Regions from separate parts of the Micromonospora sp. NPDC048894 genome, predicted to be linked through region 3. Evidence: riboswitches for the same ligand, from Rfam matches in the RefSeq annotation. Region 3 holds a riboswitch; each other region holds the start of a gene.
The links. A riboswitch is a leader RNA that binds a small molecule or an ion and turns the genes downstream of it on or off. The one in region 3 is predicted to bind cobalamin.

Region 1 (9,530 bases), on a different contig from region 3:
ACCCTGGGTACGCATGGCGCTGGTGCCCCACACGGTCAGCCCGACCGACCGCGGGTACTCGCCGGTGTCGGCGAGGTAGCGGGCGAGTAGCGAGTCGGCCAGCGCGACCCCGACGTCCCAGGCGTTGCGGCTGGGGATCGCCTTCGGGTCGACGGAGTAGAAGTTGCGGCCCGTGGGCAGCACGTTGACCAGCCCCCGGGTGGGCGACCCGGACGGACCGGGGGGCACGAACCGGCCGTCGAGCGCGCCGAGGGTGTGGGTGATCTCGTCGGTGGTGCGGTCCAGCCGGGGCACCACCTCGCGGGCGGCGAACCGCAGCACCTCGGCGGCGTCGGGGCAGGACCCACCGGTCACCTCGGTGACCACCTCGTCGACCCGGGCGGGGTCCCAACCGAGGGTCTCCATGCCGAGGACGAGCCGCCGGGCCAGCCCTTCGATCAGGTCCACCGCGTCGGCGGCGGTGACCGACGGCCCGTCGACGACGTCGGTCAGCGCCGCCGGCACCGCCACCCGCGCCCCGGGCTCGGCGAGCAGCGCCTGCTCGTCGAGGTCATAGCTGGCGGCGAGGGCCTGACGCAGGCCGGGCAGGGCCTGGGCACCACCCCACACCTGGGGGGCGCGCAGCACGGCGAGGACGAGGTTCACCCGGGGCTCACCGGTGGGCACCTCGGCCAGGATGTGCAGCCCGTCGCGGATCTGCACGTCCTTGACCTCGCACAGGTAACCGTCGAGGTGCAGCACGAAGTCGTCGAAGTCGTCGGCGTCGGGCATCGCCTCGGTGTGCAGGTCGTGGTGCAGTTCGGCGACGCGCACCAGCTCCCAGATCTGCCCCCGGACCACCGGCACCTTCGCCGGGTCGAGGGCCTGCACGGTGGCGTACTCGTCCAGCAGTTGTTCGAGTTTCGCCAGGTCGCCGTAGGTCTCGGCGCGGGCCATCGGGGGCACCAGGTGGTCGACGACGACGGCGTGCGCCCGCCGCTTGGCCTGGGTGCCCTCGCCGGGGTCGTTGACGATGAACGGGTAGACCAGCGGCAGGTCGCCGAGGACGGCGTCGGGGGCGCAGTCGGCGGCCAGGCCGAGGCCCTTGCCGGGCAGCCATTCCAGGGTGCCGTGTTTGCCGAGGTGCACCACCGCGTCGGCACCGAACCCGCCGTCGGCGACCGGCGCGGCCAACCACCGGTACGCGGCGAGGTAGTGGTGGCTGGGTGGCAGGTCGGGGTCGTGGTAGATGGCGATCGGGTTCTCACCGAAGCCGCGCGGCGGCTGGATCAGCAGGGTGACGTTGCCGAACCGCAGCCCGGCCAGGACGATGTCACCGTCGTCGGTGTAGAGCTGGCCGGGTGGCTCACCCCAGTGTTCCCGCATCCGGTCCCGCAGGTCGGCCGGCACCTGGTCGAACCAGCGCCGGTAGGTCTCCCCCGGCACCCGGGCCTCGGCGGCGGACAACTGTTGCGGGGTGAGCCACTCGACGTCGTGACCACCGGCGGCGATCAGTGCGTGGATCAGGGCGTCCCCGTCGGTGGGCGGGGGCGCGTCACCGAGGTGGTATCCGGCGGCGGCGAGGGCGGCGAGCAGGCGTACCGCCGAGGCGGGGGTGTCCAGGCCGACGGCGTTGCCGACCCGGGAGTGCTTCGTCGGGTAGGAGCTGAGCACGATCGCCAGCCGCCTGTCGGCGGGGGGCAGGTGCCGCAGCCGGGCCTGTCGGACGGCGATCCCGGCGACCCGGGCGGCCCGCTCGGCGTCGGCGGCGTAGACCGACAGCCCGTCGGCGTCGATGCGTTTGAACGAGAACGGCACGGTGACGATCCGGCCGTCGAACTCGGGGATCGCCACCTGCATCGCCGCGTCCAACGGGGACAGTCCGGCGTCGCTGCCGGCCCACTGGTCCCGGGTGCTGGTGAGGCAGAGCGCCTGGATCACCGGCACGTCGAGGGCGGCGAGCGCGCCGACGTCCCAGGCGTCCTCGTCGCCGCCACCGGAGGCGTCGGCGGCGACCGTCCCCCCGGCGGCGAGGACGGTGACGACGAGCGCGTCGCAGCGGGCGAAGAGGTCCAGCGGCCCGGCACCGGGGGTGAGCCCGCGCAGCGATCCGCAGTAGATCGGCAGCGGGTTCCCCCCGGCCGCGTCGACCGCGTCGGCCAGGGTGTGCACGAAGTCGGTGTTGCCGGCCAGCGCGTGCGCCCGGTAGAACACGATGCCCACCGTGGGCCGCCCGTCGCCGTCCGCCCGCCGCCCGTCCGGCCCGGCCGCCGGTTCCGCCGGGTCGATCGGGTCGACCGGGGCGGTCGGGTCGACCGGGGCGGTCGGGTCGACCGGGGCGGTCGGGGGTCGACGGTCGAGAATGCCGTACGGCGGGGTGGGGGTGGGCGGGTCGAAGCCCTCACCGGTGAGCAGGACCGTGTCGGACAGGAACCGGGCCAGCTGGGCGAGGTTTGCCGCACCCCCCTCGACCAGGTAGGACAGGGCTTCGGTGGCCACCCCGGAGGTCACCGTGGAGGCCGCCATCAGCTCCGCGTCGGGCACCGCCTCGCCGCCGAGCACGATCGTGGGGACGCCGGAGCCGAGCACCGCCGCGAGGCCGTCCGGCCACGCCTGCCGACCACCGAGCAGCCGTACGACGGCCAGGTCGACCCCGTCGAGCAGGGCCGGCACGGCGTCCACGTCGACCCGGGTGGGGTTGGCGAGCCGGTAGTCGGCGGCGCTGGCCCGGGCGGCGAGCAGATCGGTGTCGGCGGTGGACAGCAGCAGGATGCGCACGTTCGGCTCCGGAGAGTGACGTCCGGCTCGACCACAGGGCCGGGCCGAGCGGGGCGGGAGGGACGCCGGTCAGCGGCGGCGGAGGTACGACGCACCCGCCTGCGGCGGGGTACCCGGACCGGCCGTCAGCGGTACGTGGCAGGCCGACCGCCCCGGCGGCGGCCGGCGACGGTGGGAGAGGTGGGAGCACGCGGCGGCGCGGGCTCGACGGTGATGCAGAAATCACCGACCGTGATGGGGTCGGCAGTGACGCTGTGCGTCATCGGGTCCTCCTCGGGTGTCCACGCCCTGGGGTTCTCCGACGGCCGAAGTATCCTGGCTCCCGGATCGACGCTCACCCCCGGCCTTCCAACCGTGCACGCACGGTCGTGACTCACGAGGGGGGATCGCTCCCCGGTGACAGTGGCGGGACCGCGTCGGAATCGCACCGACTTCCTTCACTGCCGTCAGGCCGCGAATGCTGCCATACTCCTCACCCCGAGGTCAACGGTGGCCACCGGCCCCGCGACGGCACCGATCGACCCCTGTGGCGAGGCCGGCAGCCGCCCGCCCCGCGCATCCCACGGGTGGGTCCGGCCCCGCCCGACGGCCGACCCGCAGCCGCCCCGTGCGGCGCACCCGCAGATCCTCCGAGGCGACCCGCAACCCGCCTGAGGGAGGTCCGCCGGCCGCCACCAGCCGGTGCGGAGCCGATCGAGGCACCCATCCCGGGACCGACCGTCCCGGGACCGACCGTCCCGGGACCGACCGTCCCGGGACCGACCGTCCCGGGACCGACCGTCCCGGGACCGACCGTCCCGGGGCCGACCGTCCCGGGGCCGACCGTCCCTGGCGGTCGGAACACCTCTCTCGCACCCTGTCGAGCTGATGACGTCAACGACTCGGGGTCGGCACGGTCCGACCCGACCGGACGGGCGTCGGGCCGGGCCGTCCCACCCGGGGGGACCGATCCGTCACCGTCATCAGCTCGAAAGGGCCCGCGACGACATACCCACACACCCCTGGCCCGCAGCCGCCGGCGCGGCCAACGGCCGCGCCCACCACCACGGCCGCACCCCACGGCCCGCCCCCACAGACACCCACCCCGCAGACCCCTGGCCACCCTCTACGCAGCGGCTGAGGGGTCAACGGAGGCGACGCTCGGGGTGGGTCCGGTTCCAGGCCCGCATCCGCTCCGGGTATCCGGTCTTCGCCGCCTCGTAGAGGGGCACCGCGTGCCGGTGGGCCAGCTTCGCCGCCGTACGTGGGGAGCCGGTGCGGCGGCGGATCCACTCCCCGTCGTGCGCGATCGCCACCACTGTGGTGTCGGTGGCGGTCGTCTCGGGTTCGAGATAGAACTCCACCCCCCGGTGGGCGGCCACGAAGTCCGCCAACGCGGTCAGGTCGTCCCGGGTGGCCTCCCGATCGAGCTTGGTCGGGATGCCCTCGTCAGCCCGGGTCCGTCGGCTGAACCAGCCCATCTGCCCGTCCTCTCCTCGGCGTCCCTCCAGTGGAACACCCCTGCCTGGCAGGGCGCTGCGAGCCCGGTGACAACCGGCTGGACGGGGCAGACCTCGACGCCCCAGGGCGTACGCGCCACGCCCGAGACCGTTCAGCCCAGGGCGGCCAGCTCGTCGGGGGTGAGTCGCAGCGCGGCGGCTGCGACGTTCTCGGCGAGGTGGGCCGGGTCACCGGTACCGGGGATGGCCAGCACGTGCGGGCCCTGGTGCAGCGTCCAGGCGAGGCGTACCTGCTGCGGGGTGGCGTCGTGGGCGCGGGCGACGGCGCGTACGGCCGCGTCGTGGTCGGTACGTGCCCCGCCTTCGCGGTTGACGCCGGTCAGGGAGAAGAACGGCACGTAGGCGATCCCCCGGGCACCGCACTCGCGGACCATGGCGTCCTGGTCGCCGCGGTTGTCCAGGGCGTAGTTGTTCTGCACGCAGACCACCGGGGCGATGGTCTGCGCCTCGTCGAGGTGGTCGACGCGGACGTTGGACAGGCCCAGGTGCCGGATCAGACCGGCGTCGCGCAGCTCGGCCAGCGCACCGAAGCGTTCGGCCACGGAGTCCGGCGCGGGCCGCTTGACGATCCGCAGGTTGACCAGGTCGAGGTGGTCGCGGCCGAGCCGACGCAGGTTCTCCTCCACCTGGGCGCGCAGCTGCGCCGGGCTGGCCTCCTCGCGCGTGCCGGTCGTCGGGTCGGCCCGGAAGCCGACCTTGGTGGCGATGACCAGCCCTTCCGGGTACGGGGCGAGGGCGGCACGGATCAGTTCGGTGGCGTACCGGGCGGGGCCGGTGCCGACCTTCAGGGTGCCGCCCGGTGAGACGTAGAACGCGGCGGTGTCGATGTGGTCGACGCCCAGTTCGACGGCCCGGCGCAGGACGCGCAGCGCCCGGTCCCGGTCGGGGTGGGCGGTGAGCCGCATCGAGCCGAAGCCCATCCGGTGCACGGTGCGGTCGCCCAGGGTCCAGCGGCCCGCCGCTGCGGCGGTGATCTCAGTTGGCATCCGGCGACCCTAGCCAGCGGCGACGACCCGTCGTAACGGCCGCGCACCCGATACCGGTGCGGGCCGGGAACTGTTAGTTTTTCTGTACTGGGGCGGTGTGTTCCGACGGCCCGACGCCGGCCGGTGGACGAGTCGCCGGCACCAGGGCCAGCGTCGGGATCAGCAGCACCGGCACCACCAGCAGGGCATGCAGGATGCCGACGTGGTCACCGAGCAGGCCCAGCAGCGGCGGGCTGGCCAGGAACGACGTGTAACCGATCACCGCGACGACGCTGACCCGGGCGGGGGCGTGCTCCTCGTCGTCGGCGGCGGCGCTCATCCCGACCGGGAAGCCGAGCGACGCGCCGAGCCCCCAGAGGACCACCCCGACGACTGCCAGCGGGCCGGAGCCGGCCAGCACCGCCAGCAGCGAGCCGGCGGCGGCCAGCAGGATCGTGCCGATCAGCACCGGCACCCGGCCCCAGCGGTCGATGGCCACGGTGCCGACGGTCCGGCCGATGGTCATGCCGGCGACGAAGACCCCGAAGACGGCTGCCCCGGCGGCCTCGCTGACCCCGTAGCCGTCGACGAAGGCGACCGCCAGCCAGTCGTTGGCGCTGCCCTCGGTGAACGCCATCACCAGCACCAGTGCGCCGATGAGCAGGGTGCGCGGCTCCCGCCAGGCCGCGAGCAGGCCACCCCGGCGGGCCGACGCGGCACCGTCCGCGGTGGAGGCGGGCAGGGCGGGCAGGAAGTTCCGCGCCCCGAGCAGGGTGCCGCCGAGCACCACCGCCGCCAGCACCGCCAGGTGGACGGTGATCGGCACACCGAGCCGGGCCGCACCCGCGCCCAGCCCGGCACCGGCCACCGAGCCGAGGCTCCAGGCGGCGTGGAAGCGGGGCAGGATGGTGCGGCCCAGCCGTTTCTCCACCGCCGCGCCCTCGACGTTCATGCCCACGTCGCAGGTGCCGGAGCCGTAGCCGAGGGCGAACAGGCCGACCGCGACGCCGGGCAGCGAGCCGAGCGGGGTGGCGACGCCCACCCCGGCCAGCCCGACCGCGACCAGCACGGTGGAGGCGACGACGGTGCGGGCCGGGCCGAGCCGCTGGGTCACCAGGCCGGCGCTGGTCAGCGCCAGCACCGCGCCGCCGGACATGGCCAGCAGCAGCAGGCCGAGCCGGCCGGCGCTGAGGCCAAGCGCGTCGCGGACCGCCGGGACCCGGGAGAACCAGCTGGCCACGGCGAGGCCGTTGAGGGCGAAGACCACCGCGACTCCGGTACGGGCGGCCCGCACCACCCGGGGCGCGACGGTACGGGGCTCGGTGGCGGCGTTCACGGCAGTGCGGTCCCTTCGGCCGGGGGCCCGTCCCCGGGGTGGGCACGACGGTCCTCACCGGAGATCTCACACCGGTTTCGTCACGGCCACAAGCACGATGTGCCCCTTACCGCAGCCCACTGCCCCGACGCCCCCACCCCCACCCCACCCCCCACCCCTCCCACTCAACGCCCCCGCCCCCGGCTTTCCCCGGTGATCAAGAGGTTTGCGTCACCTGCCGAGGATTTTCTGACGCAAACCTCTTGATCACCAAGCGGGGTACGGACCCAAGGGGGCGGGGACGGGGGTAGGGGGTGGGAGTGGGAGTGGGAGGGTCGGTTGTTTCGGGTTGGTGCCGTCGGGGTTCGATGCGGATCCGGTGCGCGCGGAAACGGAGCGGATAGTGTCGACAATGGTGGTCAACCGTCCAGGATATCTGCCTTTCACCATTTCCGTACTGTCCGAACAGTTGGGCATTCCGGTAAGATCGGAGACAGGCGGATGACCGATCTAGGACTGCCGACTGTGAAGTGGATCACACACAATGTGACCATGACAACCGGACTCTGGCGCGGCCGGGCGGTACGGGCGGTGGCGTGCCTCGCCCTGGTGGCGTCGCTCGCCGGCTGCATGCAACTCAACCTCGGCCTGACCGTCAACGCCGACGACACCATCGACGGGCAACTCCTGTTGACCGCGGACAGGTCCGTGCTCAGCAACCGCAACAAGAACATCGCGGTGGCCTACGCCGAACTGCGGGAGAACATTCCCAGCCTCCCCGTCGGCGAGGAGACCGTCTACCAGGACGAGCGTTACTACGGCGCGCAGATCACCTATCGGCACACCCCGTTGAAGGATTTCACCAGCGAGAGTGTGAATCTTGTCCGCGACGGTGATCTCTATCGTTTCAGCCTGCCGCTCGATCCCAAGAAATACGGCGGAAAAGTGGCCGAGCAGAATCCACAGAACCAGCAGGCGTTCATGCAGCTGATGTCGTTCGAGATATCCGTGACCTTTCCCGGGCGGGTGATCGACACCAACGGCACCCTCAGCGGGCGCTCGGTCAGCTGGAAGGTCGTGGCCAACCAGCCCAAGCCGGCCGAGCTACGGGCGATCGCCGAGGCCCCGCCCCGGCCGACCCCGTCGGCCACCCCGGTCGCCGCCGCCGGCGACGACGACCCGGGTTCCTTCCCCTGGCTGCTGGTGGCCGGTGCGGTCCTGCTCCTGCTGCTGGCCGGTGGGGTGGTCACCGTGCTGCTGCGCCGCCGCGCCCGTGCCACCACCGTCCCGTCCACCCCGCCGGGCCCGACCGGCACCACGGACGGGGCCGCACCGACCGATCGTCCGGGGCCGGTCTGACCCCGGCACACCACCACGGCACCCGGGCGGCCCGCCCCACCGGCCGTCGCACCTCACCACCCGCACCTACCCTCCCCGCACCACTCGAAGGGAGATCGCCGTGAACGATCTCTTCACCTGGGCCGCTCTCGGCAGTGTGGCCGGCGCCAGCGCCGCCACCCTGCTCACCGCCAACGTCGTCGGCGGACTGATCGGCCCGAACAGCGACAAGGCCCGCAAGTGGATCGCCCTGGGCGTCGCGCTGACCCTGTCGTACGCCACCGCGGCGTTCGCCACCGGGGCCGGCGGCGAGAAGTGGCTGATCGCGTTCTTCAACGGCCTGGTCATCTTCTCCGCCGCGCTGGGCGTCAACCAGCTGCCGCCCGGCAACCGGCAGCCGACCCAGGCGTCGGCCGGCCAGCTCGCCCAGGGGCGCGAGCCCCGCTTCGTCCGTTCCTGGGTCTGAGCGGAGGCGCGTCATGATCTTCGGAATCGTCAGCGCCGCCGTCCACGTCCTGTGCGGGGCGACGCTCGGGGTCCTCACCGGCGGACCGGTCGGCCTGCTCGTCGGGGCGGTCGTCGGCCTGCTCGTCGGCGTCCCGTTCGGCTGGTCGGTCGCCGCCGCCCGGGTGTACGGCCCGGACGCCCGGGGCGTGCTGCTCTTCGTCGTCGACCACACCTGGAGCCTGCCGAACACCGCCGTCGGGGCGCTCTACCTCGCCCTGCACCTGGTCTTCGGCCACTCGCTGGACCGGCCCACCTCGCAGCACAGCTGCCGGGTCAACCTGGTCGAGGGGGTGTCCCCGCGCTACGCCACCACCATCGGCACCGTCTGCGCCGGGTCCGGCCCCGGCATCCAACGCCACGAGGACGTGCACATCTTCCAGGCCCGGCTGCTCGGGCCGCTCTACCTGCCGCTGGTCGTCGGAAACTACGTCCTGTTCACCGTCGCCCCGGTGTGGCTGCTCTGGCACGACCACACCAACGCCCCGATCAACCGGTTCACCCGGTACTTCGAGATCGGCGTCTACCCGCACGTGTGGAACGAGGCCATCGCGTACCGCATCCAGGGGACGCCGCCGCGATGACCGGCGACGGGCGGGGACCGGTCGAGGCGGCCACCGCCGCGCTGGCGGCCTGGCTGGCCGGGGTGGCCGGCGAGGACGTCCCGGTCGGCCCGCCCACCGACGGGGGTGCCGGGTTGACCCTGTGGCCGCTCGCCCTGCGGCCGGCCCGGCAGACCCGGGGCACCGGCACCCGGGAACCGTACCGGTTCACGATCCGCTACCTGGTCAGCGCCGCCGGTCCGACTGCGCTGGCCGGGTTGGACCGGGTCCTGACCGCCGCCGCCGAGGCGGGCGAACCGGAACTGGTCCTGGAGGCCGGCGACCCGGCGCTGTGGGTGACCCTGGGCGTCACCCCCCGCCCGGCGCTGCTGGTCGACGTGCCGGCCCAGGTGACACCCGCGTCGCCGGTCGCACCACCGGTGCTGCACCCGCTGCGGTTGCACCGGCTGGCCCTGCGGGACCTGGCCGGCCGGGTGGTCGGCCCGCAGCAGCAGCCGTTGGCGGCGCTGCGGGTGGAACTGGTCGGCACCCCGTACGCCACCCACACCGACGCGGGCGGCCGGTTCCGGATCGCCGGGGTCCCGCACGA
Region 2 (9,530 bases), on a different contig from region 3:
CGGCGTCTACCTCTGCTCGGCCTCCACCCCACCCGGACCGGCCGTGCACGGCATGTCCGGGCTGCACGCCGCCGGCCGCGCCCTGCGGCAGCACTTCGGCATCCGCACCGCCCCCCTCGACCTGATCCGCGGCGGACGCTGACCGAACCGGGCGGCGTCGACCGAGTCGCGCGGCGTCGATCGGCGCGGTGCGCGGGACGTCCGGTCTTCGCGGGCGGGCCGTACCCGATATCGCTCAACCCCGCCGTCACGTCCCTCGATCTCACCCTCCGGGCCTCCGCGCACGTGGCCGGAATGGCCGCCCGGGTACTGGGCAAGAATCCGACCTGGACCCCGGCGCAGGTGCACTCCTACCTGGTCAACAGCGCAACCCCAGGGGTGGTGACCAATCCCGGCAGCGGCTCACCCAACCGCCTGCTCTACGGATCACCAACCCTCTGAACGGTATCCGGCGGCCCGACCCGGTCGGGCCGCCGGACTCGTGTTTTGACCATCGGGGGGATTTGCGGTGGTCGAGGTCTAGCGGATTGGGAGGACCCTGTCGGCCCGGAGGCCGCCACGCTGCGGTCTCGGGGTGGCCGCCCGGTTGCCGGGTGGGGGCCGACGTGCCCGGCGCAGCGGTGGTCGTCCGCCGGCCCCGGTCACCGGGTCGCGGCCGGTTCGGGGAGTTCCGTCAGGTGCAGGATCCGGCGCGGGAAGAACACGACGAACGCCAGGATCGACGCCCCCGCCGCCACCCACAGGGCGGGGCGTAGACCGATGACGGTGGCCAGTCCGCCTCCGACGGGGCCACCGAGCGCGGCGACGCCGAGCATCAGCATGCGCATGACCGCGTTCATCCGGGCCATCAGCGTGTCGGGGGTCAAGGTCTGCCGAAGGCTGACGACGATGACGTTCGTCGCCCCCATCGCCACCGCGGAGGCCAGGAACACCGCCACCAGCACGGCGGTGAGCACCACCGCCGGTCCGCCGGCTGCCGGGACCACGATCCAGCTGGAGAAGGACACGCTCGCGCAGGCCACGTACACCCGACCGACGCCGAACCGCCGCGCTGCGGCCTGCGCCGACGCGGCGCCGATCAGGCCACCGACGGCACCCGACGAGAGGATGCCGCCGATGACGGCGGTGCTCAGGGAAAGCTCCCGGACGGCATACACCAGGAACACCGTCTGGATGAACATCAGGAAGAAGTTGTAGCAGGCACCCAGGATCGCGAGGATGCGCAGCAGCGGGTTACCGAACACCCAGCGCAGTCCCTCGCCCAGTTCGGTCCGCAGGTTGCGGGGCGTGTCGCTCCGTTCCGGCTTCACCTCGCGGGCCCTGATCTGCAGCAGCATGGCGATCGAGACCGCGTACGACGCGGCGTTCACGACGAGCGCGATGGGGGCGGTGAGGATGTTCACCAGTACACCGGCAAGGCCGGGCCCACCGATGTGGGCGGCGGCGTCCGCCGCGCCGATACGGCTGTTCGCCTCGATGAGTCGGGTGTGGTCGGCGACGATGGTGGGCACGTAGGAAACCCAGCACACGTCGAACATCACCGCGGCGACACCCACCCCTGCGGTGACGACGTAGAGCCAGCCGAGACTCAACTGACCGGTGACGGCGAGGATCGGCACGAGGCCGACCAGCACCAGCCGGACCGCATTCGCCCCGACCATGAGCGGCCGTCGCGGCATCCGGTCGGCGAGGGCACCGAAGAGCAACGAGAGCAGCAGGTACGGCAGGAGCTGGGCCATCCGCAGCAGACCCACCTGCTCGGTACTGCTGTCGAGCACGAGAATCGCCGTCAGCGGCAACGCGAGTGCGGTGACCTGGGTCCCGAACATCGACACCGTCTCGCCTATCCAGAACAGGCGGAAGTCCCGGTTCTGCCACCACAGGCCCGTTCTGCTCCGCCGCTCACGCACTGGCAGTCGCTGGAACACCCTCACTCTCCCGCTGCGGCGAGGAGGGTGTCGATGACCGCCGCGAGTACGGGGCGGTGCTCGCCGGACCACATCGAATGGTGCGCGCCGGGGGCGCGGTACTCGCGTACCGTGGCCGCCAGCGGGGCCCACTGCCCGGCCGGTACCGCCCCCGGGGTCCTGAGCACGGAAAGCCGGCCGGGGTAGGTCCAGGTGGGCCGGTAGCGGAAGGTGGCCCGCACGCTGGCCCGGTAGACGGACAGGCGGCAACCGAGTTGATCCGGCCCGATCTCCGCCGGTAGCACCGTGTCCCGCAGGAACGCGTACAGCGCGTCGAACTGATCGGGAAGGCCCTGGTAGCCCGGGGGAAGTTCGGGGGCGTCCCGACCGGCCTCGGCCGCGATGTCGGCGACGAACTGTTCGACGGTGCGCCGGTCGTCGGGCGTCCGGGACGGGTCCGGCAGCGGGGTGTCGACGACGGTCAGGAACGGCACCGGCGCACCGGCCTCCGTGAGCTGCCGCGCCATCTCGAACGCGACCAACCCACCCATCGACCAGCCGAGCAGATGGTAGGGGCCCGTCGGCTGCCGTTCCCGGATCGCCGCTACGAAACGGCCGGCCAACGCCACCACGTCGGGCAGCGCGTGCTGACCCGGCTCCAGCCCCGGCGCTTCGAGACCGATGATCGTCCGTTCCGGGCTCAGCCGGCGGGCGACTCCGGCGAAGATGGACGGGGAGCCGGACGCGCCGGGGACGCAGAACAGCGGCGGGTACGTGCCGTCGTTGGGTGCGGCGGCCAGGGTCACCAGCGGTGACCAGGTGTCGGCCTGCTGGTCGGCGGCCCGTCGCGCCTGCACCGCTGCGGCGAGGACGACGGGCGTGTAGAGGTCCCGGGCCGTGATCCGGGTGCCCAGGCGTTGCTCGATCAGCTGGAGCAGCTTCGCCGCGTGCTCCTCGTCGGCGCCGAGTGCGAACAGGTTGTCGGTGACGGCGGCCGGGGTGGCCGGTGACACCAGGACGTCGGTCATGGCCAGCGCGATCGTCTGCGCCAGGCTCAGCGCATCGGCGGGCGGGCCCGCCTGCTGGTGGGGCGGTTCGGCGGCCGGATCGGCGGCCGGTGGTGCGACGGCCTGGAGGTGCACCTGCTGGGCGAAGTCGCGCAGGTTGGGCGAGCCGTACAGGGTCCGGACGCCGAGTTTCGCGCTGAACGCCTGGTTGACCCGGCTGATGACCCGCATCGCCTGCAACGAGTTGCCACCCAGTTCGAAGAAGTCGTCGTCGGCGCTGAGTCGCCAGGCGGCCATGCCGAGGACGTCGGCGAAGACGGCGGCGACCTGCCGTTCGGTCGGGGTGGCCAGCGCGACGACCTCCCGGTCGGCCTGGACGTACGCCGCCGGTGCGGGCAGTGCCCTCCGGTTGAGCTTGCCGCTGAGCGACATCGGCAGGCTCTCCAGCACCCGCCAGGCCTGCGGGACCATGTATGACGGCAGAAACTGGGCGGCGTGCCGGCGCAACTCGGCGACCGATGGTTCCGTCGACCCGGTCAGGGTCACGTAGCCGGCGAGGATCTGCTGGCCCCGCGCGTCCTCGGCCAGCTTCACCGCCGCCGTGTCGACCGCGGGATGGGTACGCAGCACCGCTTCGATCTCCTCGACCTCGATCCGTAGGCCCCGCAGCTTGATCTGCGTGTCGATCCGGCCCAGGAACTCCAGGTGGCCCTCGCGGTTCCAGCGGACGAGGTCGCCGGTGCGGTACACCCGTCCGGTGGACCGGAACGGGTCCGGGATGAACTTCTCGCTGTGCAGGTCGGGGCGGTTGAGGTAGCCGCGGGCCAGCCCCTCGTCGCCACCGATCAGCAGTTCACCCGGCACCCCGACCGGCACCAGCGCCAACTGCTCGTCGACGACGTAGAAGCGACGTCGGGTGATGGGCCCGCCGATGGGCGGCGAGGTCCGGTATTCCCCGCGGGGTACGACGTGCAGCGTCACGCCGATCGCCGCCTCGGTGGGGCCGTAGCCGTTGACGAACGTCCGACCCGCGACGTTCCACCGGTTGGCCAGCTCGGCCGGGCACGCCTCACCTCCGGTGAACACGTGGCGCAGGTGCGGGTACGGGCCGTCGTCGAGCAGCGCCAGCAGCGTCGGAGGTGCGCCGACGAAGGTGATGCGCTCGTCGCGGATCAGCGCGGACAGCGACTCCGTCGAGTGCAGGGTCTCCCGGCGTGCACACACCAGCGTGGCGCCGCTGATGAGCGCGGCGTAGACCTCTGCCTGACACAGGTCGAAAGCGAGTGACGCGAACTGCAGGATCCGGTCGCCGGGGCCGAACTTGAAGGTCTCGGCGAACGGGACCAGGTAGGACACCAACGCCCGGTGCTCGGTCAGCACCCCCTTGGGGCGGCCCGTCGAACCGGAGGTGTAGATCACGCTGACCAACGAGTCCCCGGTGCTCACCTCGTCGAGCGGGTCGCCTGCTCCCCCGGCCCCGGCGGACTCGATGTCCGGCCAGTCGCGGTCCAGGCACAGGTAACGACGCGACCGGGGCTCGGGAAGGCTGGCGAGCAGGTCGCTCGTGGTCAGCACCACGTGTGCGTCGGTGTCGTCGAGAATGAACTCCAGGCGGCCGACCGGGTGGTCGATGTCGAGGATCACGTACGCGGCGCCCGCCTTGGCGACACCGAGGAACGCCACGAGGACGTCCAGGCCGCGATCCATCGCGACCCCCACCAGCTCTTCGTGTCTGACCCCGCACCGGTGCCTCAGGTGGGCGGCGAGGACGGCGGCACGTCGGTCCAGTTCCCCGTAGGTCAGCTCGACGCCCTCGAAGACCGCCGCGACGGAGTCGGGTGCCGCTGCGGCCCGTTCCGCGACGAGGACGTGCACGGGATCGGAGCGGACGGCGTCGTCCGGACCGCGACCCAGCCGCATCAACTCGGCCCGGTCGTCGGCGGACAGCAGGTCGATCTCGGACACCCTGATGCCGGGGTCGGCGGCCGCACCGGTCAGGACGCGCTCGATGTGGGTGAGCAGTTGGTCGATGCGCCACCGGGCGAACAGCTCCGTCGAATACTCCGCCGACACCCTCAGCTCGGTCGCCGACTCGGCGAAGGTCAGCGACAGGTCGAACCGGGAGTGCATCGTCTGCTGGTCGACCACACTGATGGTGGCTCCGGGCAGGTCGAGGGAGCCGCTGCCGGTCTCCTCGTTGAGCACCTGGAGAAGGACGTCGAACAACGGATTGCGGCTGGGGTCGCGGGGGACGGCAAGGCGGTCGACCACCCGCTCGAACGGCACGTCCTGAAGCTCGTAGGCCCGCAGGGAGGTGTCCTTGACCCGATCGAGCAGCTCGGCGAAGGTGGGCTTTCCGGACAGGTCCAGCCGCAGCACCACCGCGTTGACGAAGATGCCGACGACCTGTTCCAGGTCGGGATCGGACCGACCGAGTGCGGTGGTGCCGACGGCGAGGTCCTCCTCACCGGTGTAACGGGACAGGACCACCCCGAGGGCCGCGGTCAGGAGCATCGACAGTGAGACCTTCTGCGACCGGGCGAGGCGGCGCGCGGTGGCACCGATCGATGCCGGAAAGACCCGGCTGAGGTGTTCGCCGCGGTGGACGGTGTACGGCGGTCGCGGGTGGTCAGCCGGCAGGTTCAACGCCGGCAGGCCCGACAGTTGGGACTTCCAGTAGGTGAGCTGCGCTTCGAAGGTGCCGTCTTCGAAGGCGGCCCGCTGGGCCTTGACGAAATCGGCGTAGTCGGTGGCGGCCCGGCCGGCCGGGAGTTCGTGACCCTGCCGGATCGCCGCGTACGACCTGCGGATCTCGTCACTGATCAGGTTGATGGACCAGCCGTCACACACGATGTGGTGAATGACGATGGACAACAGGTGTCGTTCCGTTGCGACGCGGAACAGGCGGAACCTGTAGAGCGGGCCCACGGCCAGGTCGAACGGTGTCCGTGCCAGCGTGGTGGCCGCGTCGAGGGCACGTGTCTCCCGGAGTTCCCCCGCTGCGGTGGAGTCGTCGATCACGAGCGCCTGCTCCGGAGGAGCTGCGATGACCTGGTAGGGAACGCCGTCGTGCGCGTCGAAGCGCGCGCGGAGGATGTCGTGGTTCGCGACGACCCGGGTCATCGCGGTCTGTAGTGCCGAGTGATCCAGGTCGCCGTCGATCCGGTACAGCACGGCGACGTTGTACGTCGGTGTGCCGGGGGCGAGTTGGTCGAGGAACCACAACTGTTCCTGGGCGAACGACAGTGGCAGTTCAGCCGAATCCGTCGCGTGTGCCGAATTCACCAGGGCCTCGGTCACTACCTCTCCTTCCTACAGACACCCGCAATCTGTCGAAAAAGCGCAAACTCGTGTCGCGTAATCACAGAGATGTCAGTGCCCGGGAGCGAACCCGGCGCTGTTTCGCCACGGGGTGACCTACGGTGAATCAATTTGGACAGCATCATCGGTCGGTGCCGGATATTGCTTCGATCCATTGCCACAGCTAGCGACCAGAGTATGACTGACGGTAACATTAACGATGGGGTGCGTCAATACGTATTGATGGCCGGCCGGGAGTTCGCCGGCGGGGTTGCGGCTGATTTGAGCTGGTCCGTATGGCTCATGGTCAGGTGTCCGTAGCGCTGTCCATCATGGTGAACCGTCCCGGTTTCGGCGCAGTCGGCGGTCACTGCGCGTGGCGGACGCCCGGAGGGCGGTGCACCACCAGGATCCCGCCGGGGAACGGGGGCGGACCTGGCCGACCGGACAGCCCCGCAACGTCACGCCGACGCGCCGTCCGGCGTGGTGGCCGGACCGTCCCGCGGGTGCCGACCCCCTCACCACGGGCGGCAGCCGGCAATCACGGCGTCGCGTTCCCCGCCCGACGCCGGCACCACCCACGGCGCACGTGAGGAGAATTCCCTTCCGCATCGTGCGGACACGACCCCAAGTGGTGACCGGCGACAGCTTCCCGAGCGAACACACATTCAGCCACGACACCATTTTCACCCTCGGGGGAAATTGGCAGGTCCTTCGCGGCTGCCGCGTACGCCGGACTGCTAGCCTGCCGATCAGCGGAAACGCCCGTCGACCCAGCGCGAAGGGAGCATCCCAGTCGTGACGACAATTCGCATTCTCGGCCGCGCCGCACCATGGAGGACACTGTTCCTCGCCATTGCCGTCGCGGTGGCCCAACTGCCGGCACCCGTCGCCGGTGCCGCCGCCAGGGGCGACCGACCCGCCCTCCGTTGGCGGGCCGACGACGCGCTGTCGAGTTCCCGCTTCGCGCTGGCGGCGGCCACGGCGCCGGACGGGTCGATCTTCGCGATCGGGGGTGCCGACGCGGCTTCGGTCACCACGGTGGTGGAGGTCTACACGCCTCGGACGCGGCGGTGGAGGGCCGGTCCGTCGCTGCCCCGGCCCCGGTACCGCCATGCGGCGGCCACCGGCGGGGACGGGCGCGTCTACGCGATCGGTGGCAGCTCTCCCGGTGCCGAGGGAGCTTTCCTCAGCTCCGTGCTCGCCCTGACGCCGGGCGACGACCACTGGGTGCCCGTCGCGTCGATGCCCAGCGGACGGCAACTGCTCGCCGCGACGGCCGGCACCGACGGCCGGGTCTACGCCGTCGGCGGGGACCGTCGCGGCTCGCTGTCCACCCTGGAGGTCTACGAGCCGACGGTGGACCGGTGGACCACCGCGGCGTCGATGCCCACGCCGCGCTACGAGATGGGGGTGACCGGCGGACCAGACGGGCGGATCTACGCGATCGGCGGCTGCGGGGACGGCGTCCTGAACGTCCTCGACGTCGTCGAGGCGTACTCGCCCACCACCGACACCTGGGCGACTCTCGCGCCGCTTCCCAGCCGGCGGTGTCTGGTCGACGCCACGACCGGCCCGGACGGCCGGATCTATGCGACAGGTGGCTGTGAACTGGTCACCGACCCTTCGGGAAGACCTGTCGACTGCGTGGACACCACCCGGGTGGACGCGTACTCACCCGACACCGGCACCTGGGCGACGGTCACCGGCACCACCACCGCCCATCGTGAAGGCGCGGCGGTCACCAGCGGCAGGAGGATCTTCGCGATCGGCGGGCACACCGCCGGGGTGGAGTCCGCGCGGGTGACCGCCCGCCGCCCGCCGGGGGCGTGGCCGGCCTGCGTCACCGGCACGGGTTAGCATCGGCGGCGGCATGATCGTGCGAGGTGCCCCGCGGGTGCGGGGAGAATCGGGAAGCCGGTGTGATTCCGGCACGGGCCCGCCGCGGTGACCGGGGAGCGACCGTCCAGGCGCGAGGAGCGCAGCCACTGGCCGTACGGCTGGGAAGGCGGACGGGTTGGCGTCGATCCGGGAGTCCGAAGACCGGCCTCGCGTCGACCGCCCGCCCGTCCGGGGTGGGCCGAGCGCAGCGGGAGCCTGCCTGTGGAACTCTACGACGCCATCCACCGCCGCCGGGACGTCCGGGCCCAGTTCACCGGGGAACCGGTGCCGGACGGCGCCCTGCACCGGATCCTGGACGCCGCGCACGCCGTACCCAGCGTCGGTTACTCACAGCCGTGGGACTTCGTCCTGGTCCGGGACCCTGCCATCCGTCGTCGGTTCCACCGGCACGTGCAGGCCGAGCGGGCGACGTTCGCCGCCACCCTGGACGGCGCGGCGGCCGAACGGTTCGCGGGCATCAAGATCGACGGGGTGTTGGAGTCGACGCTGTCGGTCGTCGTCACGTACGACCCGCAGCGTGGGGGCCCGGCCGTGCTCGGGCGGCACGCCATCGCCGACGCCGGTCTCTACTCGGTCTGCCTGGCCATCCAGAATCTCTGGCTCGCCGCCACCGCCGAAGGGCTGGGCGTCGGGTGGGTCTCCTTCTACCGGGAGTCGTTCCTGGCCGGGCTGCTGGGCGCACCGGCCGGCATCCGGCCGGTGGCCTGGCTCTGCGTCGGGCCGGTCACCCACCTGGAGTCCGTGCCCGACCTGGAACGGCACGGGTGGCGTCGACGCCGACCTCTCGCCGAGGCGATCCACCACGACCGTTGGTTGCACAGCTGAATCCCCATTTTCCATTGTGGATGACAGCGCGCCTCGTCGCTGCAACACTGTTTTCGGTCGATCCCCCGCCGACTTCCTGAGTGCCCACTGATGGATTTTGACAGCGATGGGACAGCCATTGGATCTGCACAGGGTAGTAATCAGCCATCCTGAATCCTGCCCGAGACAGGTTGACTTCATTGTCACCGACGACCGGCACGGCACCGCCGCTGCACCGGCGGCCTTCCCCGCCGGACTTCGCTTCGGGGTTCACCGGTGACGCGAGGCGGTCGTTGTCGCCGCGGGTCACGGCGACCGATGGCAGCTCACGGAGAAACCAGCCCCGAGCGCCCGCCTGACTGCGGTCGGATGTCCCCCGGGCCGACGAACACAGCCTCGACGAGCGCGCTGAGTACGCCGACTCATGCCTGGTCGGGTCGGACCGTCCACACTGGACCGCGTGACTTCTGAGGCGGCCGGTGCACGTCGGTGGGGTGGCCCGATCGTGGGGCTCCTGGTCCTGGTCTGGATCGGCGGGCTGATCGCGGCAGCCGTGTGGTGGCTGAGCATCGGCTTGGCGCAGTGGAACGCCAACTACGACGGCCGGCCC
Region 3 (9,530 bases):
CTGCTACTGCTACGGGGAGGTAACCGTGCGTCACCTTGTCATGCGAACAGTTCGCAGTCGTCCGGCCCGGTGGTCGTTGGCCGTTCCGGTGGTGGCCGCCTGCGTGGCGGCGGCCCTGGCCGGCCCGCCGGCGGCCCAGGCCGGGCCGGGCTGTCCGGCGGGAGCGATCATGAACGTGGTCGCCCACCAGGACGACGACCTGCTCTTCCTCAGCCCGGACCTGCTGCACGACGTGCAGGCCAACCGCTGTGTCCGGACGGTCTTCGTCACGGCGGGCGACGCCGGCCGGGACAGCACCTACTGGGGCGGCCGGGAGACCGGGGCCAAGACGGCCTACGCCCAGATGACCGGGGTCGCCAACACCTGGACCCAGGCGGACGCCGGCATCAGCGGGCATCCGATCCCGGTCTTCACGCTCACCGGCAAGCCCACCGTGTCGCTGGCCTTCCTGCGGCTGCCGGACGGCTACCCCGGCGGCACGGGGCATCCGAACACCGGCTCGCAGAGCCTGCAGAAGCTCTGGCTCAACGACATCTCCACGATCACGTCGCTGGGTGCCGGCGCGTCCAGCTACACCCGCTCCGGCCTGATCAGCGCCCTGGCCGGGCTGATGACCGCCTACCAGCCGACCGCCGTCAACACCCAGGACCACGCGGGCGGGTTCGGCGACGGTGACCACAGCGACCACCACGGCGCGGCCTACTTCGCCCAGGCCGCCGAGCAGGCGTACGTCGGTTCGCCCACGTTCACCGGCTACCACGACTACAAGATCAAGAACTATCCGGCGAACCTGGGGTCGACCGACGTCGCCGGCAAGTCCGCCGCCTTCTTCGCCTACGGCCAGTACGACGACGGGGCCTGCACCAGCCTGCCCACCTGCGCCGGCTACGACTACCCGGCCTTCCTCCAGCGGCAGTACAAGGTCCTCGGCCCCAACCTGGCCCGGACGGCCACCGTCACCGCGACCAGCCAGGACACCAGCAGCGGGCAGACGGCGGCCAAGGCCGTCGACGGGGTGATCGCCGGCTGGCCCGACGACCAGACCCGGGAGTGGGCGACCGTCTACGGGGGCGTCGGCACCCAGCTCACCCTGAGCTGGCCGGGCCCGCGCACCGTCCGCCGGGTCGTCCTCTACGACCGACCCAACCCCAACGACCAGATCACCGGCGGCACCCTGCTGTTCAGCGACGGCACCTCCACGGCCGTCGGCGCCCTGGACAACGGCGGCGGCCCGACGGAGGTCATCCTCCCGGCGGCGAAGACGGTGACCAGCGTCAAGCTCACCGTCACCGGGGTCGGCGGCGGCACCGTCAACGTCGGCCTCGCCGAGATCGAGGTGTTCGGCAACGCCGGCCCGTGAACGGCGACCCGGTCCGGTGGGGTCGGACACCCCACCGGACCGGGCCACCGTACGGCGCGTCAGAAGTCGTCGTCGAAGGTGACGCTGCCGCTGACCCCCACCTGGTACGCCGACACCCGTCGCTCGAAGAAGTTCGACAGCTCCTGCACGTCCTGCAGGTCCATGAACGCGAACGGGTTCTGCGCGCCGTAGCGCGGCGCGATGCCGAGCTGGGTGAGCCGCCGGTCGGCCACATGCTCCAGATAGGCCCGCATGTCCGCGAGCGACAGCCCCGACACGCCCTGGTCGAGCAGGTCCTCGGCGAACTGCACCTCACACTCGACGGCCTCGGCGAGCATCTCGGTGACCTGCCGTTCCAGGTCGGCGTCGAACAGGTCCGGCTCCTCCCGCCGGGCGGTCTCCACCACGTCGAAGGCGAACGCCATGTGCATCGACTCGTCGCGGAACACCCAGTTGGTGCCCGACGCCAACCCGTTGAGCAGACCCCGGGACCGCAGGAAGTAGACGTAGGCGAACGCGCCGTAGAAGAACAGCCCCTCGATGCAGGCGGCGAAGCAGATCAGGTTGAGCAGGAACGCCCGCCGGTCCGCCCGGGTACGCAGCTCCCGCAGCTCGAAGACCGAGTCGATCCAGCGGAAGCAGAACTCGGCCTTGCGCCGGATCGACGGGATGTTCTCGATCGCGGCGAACGCGGCGAACCGCTCCTGCTCGTCGGGGACGTACGTGTCGAGCAGGTTCAGGTAGAACTGCACGTGCACGGCTTCCTCGAACAGCTGCCGGGACAGGTAGAGCCGGCCTTCGGGAGAGTTGACGTGCTGGTAGAGGTTGAGCACCAGGTTGTTGGCGACGATCGTGTCACCGGTGGCGAAGAACGCCACCAACCGGGACACCAGGTGCCGCTCGGCCGGGGACAGCCGCTCCAGGTCGGCCAGGTCGGAGTGCAGGTCGACCTCCTCCACCGTCCAGGTGTTGCGGATGGCGTCTTTGAACCGGTCGAAGAAGTGCGGGTAGCGCATCGGCCGCAGGGTGAGGTCCATGCCGGGGTCGAGCAGCAGCTGCCGCCCGGCGGTGCGGGGTTCGTCGACGGTGGTCACTGGCACGCCTCGCAGCTCTCGGGGTTCTCCAGGGAACAGGCCAACGCCTCGGCGTCGGCCGCCACGACCGGGGCGACGGTGACGGTGGCCTGCTGGATCCGGGTCGCCGGACGCGACCGCAGGTAGTAGGTGGTCTTCAGCCCGGACTTCCAGGCGTACAGGTACATCGAGGACAACTTGCCGATGGTCGGCGCGCTGAGGAACAGGTTCAGCGACTGCGACTGGTCGATGTACGGCGCCCGCGCGGCGGCCAGGTCGATCAGCGCCCGCTGCGGCAGCTCCCACGCGGTCCGGAACAACTCCCGCACCTCGACGGGCAGGTCGACGATGCCCTGCACCGAACCCTCGGCCCGCTTGATCTGGTCGCGGATCTCCGACGTCCACAGGCCGCGCGCCTTCAGCTCGCGTACCAGATAGGTGTTGATCTGGAGGAACTCCCCGGACATGGTCTCCCGCTTGAACAGGTTGGACACCTGCGGCTCGATGCACTCGTAACAGCCGGCGATCGACGCGATCGTGGCGGTCGGGGCGATCGCCACGAGCAGCGAGTTGCGCAGGCCGTGCGCCGCGATCCGGGTGCGCAGCGCCGCCCACCGCGCGGCCTGGGTGGGCTCGACCCCCCACAGGTCCGGGTGCAGGTCACCCCGGGCCGCCCTGGTCTGCGGGTACGCCGGGTGCGCGCCGAACCGTTCGGCCAGGCCGGCCGAGGTCTCCAGGGCGGTCAGGAAGATCTCCTCCTGGACCCGGGTGGACAACTCCCGGGCCCCGGCCGAGTCGAACGGCAGCCGCAGCGCGAACAACGCGTCCTGCAAACCCATCAGCCCCAGCCCGACGGGCCGCCAGCGCGGGTTCGACGCCGCCGCCTGCTCGGCCGGGTAGTAGTTGATGTCGATCACCCGGTCCAGGAACACCACCGCCGTCCGGACCGTTGCGCGCAGCTTGTCCCAGTCGACGCCGTCGCCGGTGAGGTGCGCGCCGAGGTTGACCGAGCCGAGGTTGCACACCGCCGTCTCGGTGTCGCTGTTGACCTCCAGGATCTCGGTGCACAGGTTGGACAGGTGGATCGTGTTGCCCGGCACGCCGGTCTGGTTGGACAGCCGGTTCGACGGGTCCTTGAACGTCATCCACCCGTTGCCGGTCTGCGCCAGGGTGCGCATCATCCGCCCGTACAGGTCCCGGGCCTTCACCGTGCGGACCGCCTTCTTCTCCGCGACCCGGTACGCGGCGTCGAAGTCCTCGCCGTACAGGTCGGGCAGCTCGGGGGCGTCCGACGGGTCGATCAGCGACCAGTCGCCGTCGGCCTCGACCCGGCGCATGAACTCGTCGGGGATCCAGTTGGCCAGGTTGAGATTGTGGGTACGCCGGGCCTCCTCACCGGTGTTGTCCCGCAACTCCAGGAACTCCTCGACGTCCGGGTGCCAGGGTTCCAGGTAGACGCAGGCGGCGCCCTTGCGCCGGCCGCCCTGGTTGACCGCCGCCACCCCGGCGTCGAGGGTCTTCAGGAACGGCACGATCCCGTTGGACCGGCCGTTGGTGCCCCGGATCAGCGCGCCCCGGCCCCGCACCCGCGTGAAGGAGATGCCGATGCCGCCGGAGAACTTCGACAGCTTCGCCACCTGGTGGTAGCGCTCGTAGATCGAGTCCAGCTCGTCGCGCGGCGAGTCGACCAGGAAACACGACGACATCTGGGTGTGCCGGGTGCCCGAGTTGAACAACGTCGGGGAGCTCGGCAGGTAGGCAAGCGACGACATCAGCCGGTAGAACCCGACCGCCTCGTCGGGCGTGGTGGACAGCCCGCAGGCCACCCGCAGCAGCCAGAACTGCGGGGTCTCCACCACCAGCCGCGACTGCGGGTGCCGCAGCAGGTAGCGGTCGGCCACCGTACGCAGCCCGAAATACTCGAACCGCAGGTCACCGGCCGGGTCGACGGCGTCGTCGAGCTGCCGGGCATGCCGGGCCACGAATGCCGCCGTGTCGTCGGCGATCAGGCCGAGGCCGTGGGCGTACCGGATGGACTGGCTGAAGCTCTCCACCGCCTGCCCGCGGACCTCCTCGTCCACGTACGCGGCCAGCAGCCGGGCCGCCAGCCGGGAGTACTGCGGCTCCGTGCCGATCAGCTCCGCCGCCGTCTGGATCGACAGCTTGTCCAGCTCGGCCGTGGTCGCCCCGTCGTAGAGGCCGCTGATCGTCCTGGTGGCCACCCGCAGCGGATCGACCTCGTCCAGGTCGGTGGCCCACCGGGCGACGGCCGTGACGATCCGGTTGACGTCGACCGGCTCGGTGTCGCCGTCGCGCTTGCGTACCCGCATCGCCGGCCGGCGTGACTCCGCGCCGTCGACCTCGGACGGTGGGCGCTCCGCTACGTTCGTCATGACCTCTCCTCGCTGTCACCGATGGCCATCGGACGCGGGAGAACGCCAACGGGCACGGCACGACGGCCGGCCCGGGTGCTGGCGTCGGTCGTCCCGCGCGACCTCCGACCGCCGCGCGCAGCAGCGCACGGCGCACTGGCAGGTCTTCGGACTCGCGGGCGTGACCGGGGTCGCCGGTCGCCTACTGGCCGTCGCTTCCCAGACCTGGCGGTCCAGTGCTCGATGACGGCGGTCGTTCCCACTTACCGCTGCGGGGCAGTCCCGGATTTCCACCGGGTTCCCTGTTGCCTCGACCGGACCACCGGGCCCGGTCGAACCAGCTGCGTGGCACACCATATATGGCGTGGATGGGGGAGAGGCAACACTAGATGTCGCGTCGGCGTGTCAGATAACTCTCCTCCGACCGGTCGGTGGCCCGCAGTGACGCCAGCAGCCGCAGGGCGTCCGCGTCGGCGCTGCCGGGCTCGGCGGTGAAGACCAGCAGGACCGGGCCGGGGTTGCCGGGCAGCGGGTAGGTGTCCCAGTCCAGGACGATGTCACCGACCCCGGGGACCTGGAAGGTCTTGGTGCCGCTGACCGACCCGCGCACGTCGTGCCGCGACCACAGCCGCCGGAACTCGGCGCTGCGGATGCTCAGCTCACCGACGATCGCGGTGGCCCGGGGATGGGTGGGGTCGGTGGCGACGGCGGCACGCATCATGCCGATGTAGTCCAGTGCCTGCTGCTCCCAGGACGCGCAGCGCCGCACCGGGGACGCCGCCTCGTCGAACATCAGCAGCAGCATGTTGAGCCGGCCCGGCGGGAGGTCCGCCGGATCGCCGAGCAGCGCCACCGCCCACCGGTTCCAGGCGAGCAGGTCCAGGTGGCGGCCGAGCACCACCGCCGGGGTGTCCAGCACCCGCAGCAGCCGTCGGGTGCTCTCCGGCACCCGCTCCGGGCCGTGGTCCACCCGGGCCGGTACCGGCCGGCGGGCGGCGCGGGCCAGGGTGAACAGGTGCCGGCGTTCCTCGTCGTCGAGGGCGAGCGCGGCGGCGAGCGCGTCCAGCACGTGGTCGGACGGGCGGACCTCCCGGCCCTGCTCCATCCGCTGGTAGTAGTCGGTGCTCAACCCGGCCAGCAGCGCCAGCTCCTCGCGGCGCAGCCCGGTGACCCGGCGTCGCCCGCCCGGCTCCAGGCCGACGTCGCGGGGGTGCAGCCGGCCGCGTCGGGCGCGCAGGAAGTCACCGAGTTCGCGGGCGTACGGATGGGTCATGGGGCCAGTGTGACGCGGCCCGGACCGGGGTGGGTAGGACTGCGGGACCTAGGCGACCGGGGACGACCGAGCCCGGCCGGGCGGCCCCTAACGTCGGCGTCCCCCACCCCGACCGCTCAGGAGCAGCAGATGACCTGGACCGCCGACCACATCCCCGACCAGCACGGCCGTACCGCCGTGGTGACCGGCGCGAACTCGGGCCTCGGCCTGGTCACCGCCACCGCGCTGGCCCACCGTGGTGCGCACGTCGTGCTCGCCGTCCGCGACACCGCCGCCGGCCGGCAGGCCGGCAGGCGCATCGGCGGGAACGTCGAGGTACGTGAGCTGGACCTCGCCTCCCTCGCCTCGGTCCGGGCGTTCGCGGCGGGACTGGCCGCCGCCCATCCGAGGATCGACCTGCTGGTCAACAACGCCGGTGCGGTGCTGCTCGGCCCGCGCCGCACCAGTGCCGACGGCCACGAGCTGCACCTCGCCACCAACCTGCTGGGCCACTTCGCGCTGACCGGTCTGCTGCTGGACAACCTGGCCGCCGCGCGGGCGGCCCGGGTGGTCCACCTCAGCTCGATCACCCACCGCAACGCACACCTGGACTTCGCCGACCTGATGGGCGAGCGCGGCTACCGGGGCGCCGCCGCGTACGGCCGGTCCAAGCTCGCCACCACCGTCTTCGGCGTCGAGCTGGACCGGCGGCTGCGCGCCGCCGGAGCACCGGTGCTCAGCGTGCTGGCCCATCCCGGTGTCACCCGCACCAACCTGACCCCCCGGGCCATGGCCCACCGGGGCCGGCGTGGCCGGGTGGTCGCCTGGCTCGGCCTGCTGGCCACCCAGCCGGTGGAGTGGGGTGCGCTGCCCCAGCTGCGCGCCGCCACCGACCCGGCGGTCCGGGGCGGCCAGTTCTTCGGCCCGGCCCGGCTCTTCCAGACCTGGGGTCCGGTCACCGAGGTGCGGGCCAGCCCGGAGGCCACCGATCCCGCTGTCGGCCGGCGGCTGTGGACGGCGGCCGAGGAACTGACCGGCGTGAGCTATCTCTGACGCAGGGTCGCACTAGCATGGCTGCGGTCGGTGACGGTGGCGGAGACGAGGCGACATGGGATGGCTCGGGCGGGTGCTGGGCGGCGGGGGCCGGCAGGTCCAGGAGGATCCGGTCCGGCAGGCGGCGCTGTCGGCCGAGGTGCGGCAGCGGTACGGCACCCACGTGGCCGTCGCGCCGGCCGACCAGGTGGCGGGAATCGTCGGCCTGCTCGACGACGGTGACGGCCTGGCGGTGGCGGCCAGGATCGTCGGCGAGTTCGCCGACGCGGCCCACGCGGACCTGTCGGCCCAGACGGCGGAGCTGTACCGGCGCACCGGTCACCGGTTCCCGGTGGACCGGCGCAACTACCGGCCACTGTGGCGGGCGGCCGGTGGCCGGCTGCACTGGCCGCTGTTCGCGCTGCCGGGCGGCCTGCACCCGTACGTGCACGTCGCCGCCGCCGCCACGGTCGTCGGGACGAGGGCGACGCAGTTCGTCCGGGCGACCGACCCGCATCCGCTGCTCGCCCGCCTGTTCGAGGTGCTCGACCTCACCACCTGCGGCTGGGAGTACGGCCGGGTCCGGGTGGACCACGACGGGGCGTCGCTGGTCGGTCGGCTGATCTCCACCACCCGGGACGTCCGGGCGGCGATGAAGGAACCCCCGCCGCTGCCGCCGTCGGTGCGGGAACTCATGCGCACCAACCGGGCGGTCGACGTCTTCGACCTCACCGGCGACCGGGTCATCGGCACGATCAACGTGGGTGGTGAGCTGCGCCCGGCGCTGTTGACCTGACGCCGTCGGGTCGACCTGCGGGTCCGGCCTGCCCGGGGTGGACGCGGTTGCCGTCCACCCCGGGCTGCCGGGTCCCGTCACACCTGCGCACCGCTCGAATCGTCGAGGGGCACGCCGTGCCGGGCCGGCAGCCTCGGTCAGGCCACGCGGTGCGGGGCGAGCCCGTTGGCGCAGTCGTCGATGGTGACGGTCTGCGAGAAGCGCAGCGCGTCCCGGCGGGCCCACCCGTTGATCCCGGTGGAGGTGTTGCGGACGAAGAACCACAGGTCACCGGTCAGCGTGGCGCAGTGGACGTCGATGTTCTGACTCGGGTACCCCTGGCCCTTGGGCTGGCAGTCCTGGTGGGGGTAGGCGCGGATGAAGGTCCCGTCGCCCCAGGAGATCCCGCCGCCGCTGTACAGATCCGGGTGCTGCCCGTGGCCGTCGCAGTGTGCGCTGGCCGGGCTGGCGGGTATCAGGGCCAGCACCGAGCCGCTCGCGGCGAGGGTCAGCGCGGAGGCGATGGAGAGGAGCCGAGATCGCATGGAAGTCTCCTGTCGATAGGTGACGATCACTGTCCACAGAGGATTGCACGGGTCGGCCAAGCCCGCACGGCGAGCGGTCCGCGCCGGGGCACCGCCGACCCGTGGGACGCCGCCTGCGGTCAGGCGAAGAGCAGGTCCAACTGGTGGTCGAGGACCGCGGTCGCCTGCGCCGGGGTGTACTGCCCGCCGAGCAGGTACACCCCCAGCCCCTCCACCAGCGCCAGCAGCCCCGCCGCGTCGTCCGACGCCGGTGACCGCGGCAGCAGCCCGGCGATGAACTCCACCAGTTGCGCGGTGTCCGGCCGCAGGCCGGGGGCCGCCGCCGGGTGCAGGGCGGTCCAGGACAGGAACGCCAACGCCACCCGTCCGTCCTCGCGCGCCGCCTCGTCCAACGGCAGCAACGCCGCAAGCAGGGTGCGCAGCAGCAGCCGGGGCCGCGGGTCCGACCCGAGCGCCGCGACCGCCGCCTCGACCCGGGCCCGACCCCGGTCCCGGACGACGGACAGCGCGAAGGCCATCATCTCGTCCTTGGTGGTGAAGTAGTGCTGCACCATGCCGGCGGACACCCCCGCCTCGGCGGCCACGTGCCGCAGGCTCACCGCCTCCAGACCCCGGTCGGCGGCGACCCGCATGAGCGCGTCCGCGATCAGCGTGCGGCGCTGACGGGGATCGACCTTCCTGGGCATCGGGGCCTACCGCGCCGTCGTCACGGTGCCGGCCGCGCCGTCCACGGTGATCATCTGACCGGTGACGATCCGCGAGGTGGCGCCCGGCACGCTGATCACGGCCGGGATGCCGTACTCGCGGGCCACCGTCGGGCCGTGCGCCATGATCGCGCCGGTCTCGGTGACCAGCGCCCCGGCGGTCAGGAACAGCGGCGTCCAGCCCGGGTCGGTGGTGGCGGTCACGAGGATCTCCCCGGGTTCGAGGTACGCGGTGGCCGGGTCGGTGACCACCCGGGCCGGGCCGGTCACCCTACCCGTCGCCGCCCCCACGCCCCGCAGCAGTCCCGCCCCGTCGGTGGGGGCCGGCAGGGTGCTCTCCACGTCGGTCCCGTCGGACAGGAGCGCCACCGGCACGACCCGGCGGCGCAGCTCACGCCGGTGGGTCGCCCGGCGTCG

Region 1: another riboswitch for cobalamin. It lies ahead of cobN (cobaltochelatase subunit CobN); the one in region 3 lies ahead of AB0C22_RS07445 (ribonucleoside-diphosphate reductase subunit alpha).
Region 2: another riboswitch for cobalamin. It lies ahead of bluB (5,6-dimethylbenzimidazole synthase); the one in region 3 lies ahead of AB0C22_RS07445 (ribonucleoside-diphosphate reductase subunit alpha).

What each region holds. Positions count from the first base shown of each region.
Region 1 covers NZ_JBEZFY010000010.1:196,488-206,017, forward strand. The annotation lists gene cobN (cobaltochelatase subunit CobN) at 1-2,757, opposite strand, end outside; cobalamin riboswitch at 3,066-3,195, opposite strand; gene AB0C22_RS22280 (hypothetical protein) at 3,882-4,217, opposite strand; gene AB0C22_RS22285 (aldo/keto reductase) at 4,349-5,242, opposite strand; gene AB0C22_RS22290 (MFS transporter) at 5,316-6,557, opposite strand; gene AB0C22_RS22295 (DUF3153 domain-containing protein) at 7,089-7,895, shown strand; gene AB0C22_RS22300 (hypothetical protein) at 7,996-8,340, shown strand; gene AB0C22_RS22305 (glycine zipper family protein) at 8,354-8,962, shown strand; gene AB0C22_RS22310 (carboxypeptidase-like regulatory domain-containing protein) at 8,959-9,530, shown strand, end outside.
Region 2 covers NZ_JBEZFY010000013.1:174,549-184,078, forward strand. The annotation lists gene AB0C22_RS25135 (NAD(P)/FAD-dependent oxidoreductase) at 1-142, shown strand, start outside; partial or broken gene AB0C22_RS25140 (S8 family serine peptidase) at 274-441, shown strand; gene AB0C22_RS25145 (MFS transporter) at 642-1,928, opposite strand; gene AB0C22_RS25150 (amino acid adenylation domain-containing protein) at 1,931-6,214, opposite strand; gene AB0C22_RS25155 (kelch repeat-containing protein) at 7,013-8,074, shown strand; cobalamin riboswitch at 8,082-8,281, shown strand; gene bluB (5,6-dimethylbenzimidazole synthase) at 8,318-8,941, shown strand; gene AB0C22_RS25165 (hypothetical protein) at 9,381-9,530, shown strand, end outside.
Region 3 covers NZ_JBEZFY010000003.1:36,780-46,309, forward strand. The annotation lists gene AB0C22_RS07435 (PIG-L family deacetylase) at 26-1,360, shown strand; gene AB0C22_RS07440 (ribonucleotide-diphosphate reductase subunit beta) at 1,420-2,397, opposite strand; gene AB0C22_RS07445 (ribonucleoside-diphosphate reductase subunit alpha) at 2,451-4,826, opposite strand; cobalamin riboswitch at 4,946-5,162, opposite strand; gene AB0C22_RS07450 (helix-turn-helix transcriptional regulator) at 5,191-6,078, opposite strand; gene AB0C22_RS07455 (oxidoreductase) at 6,208-7,110, shown strand; gene AB0C22_RS07460 (hypothetical protein) at 7,166-7,885, shown strand; gene AB0C22_RS07465 (hypothetical protein) at 8,023-8,409, opposite strand; gene AB0C22_RS07470 (TetR/AcrR family transcriptional regulator) at 8,529-9,095, opposite strand; gene AB0C22_RS07475 (PEP/pyruvate-binding domain-containing protein) at 9,102-9,530, opposite strand, start outside.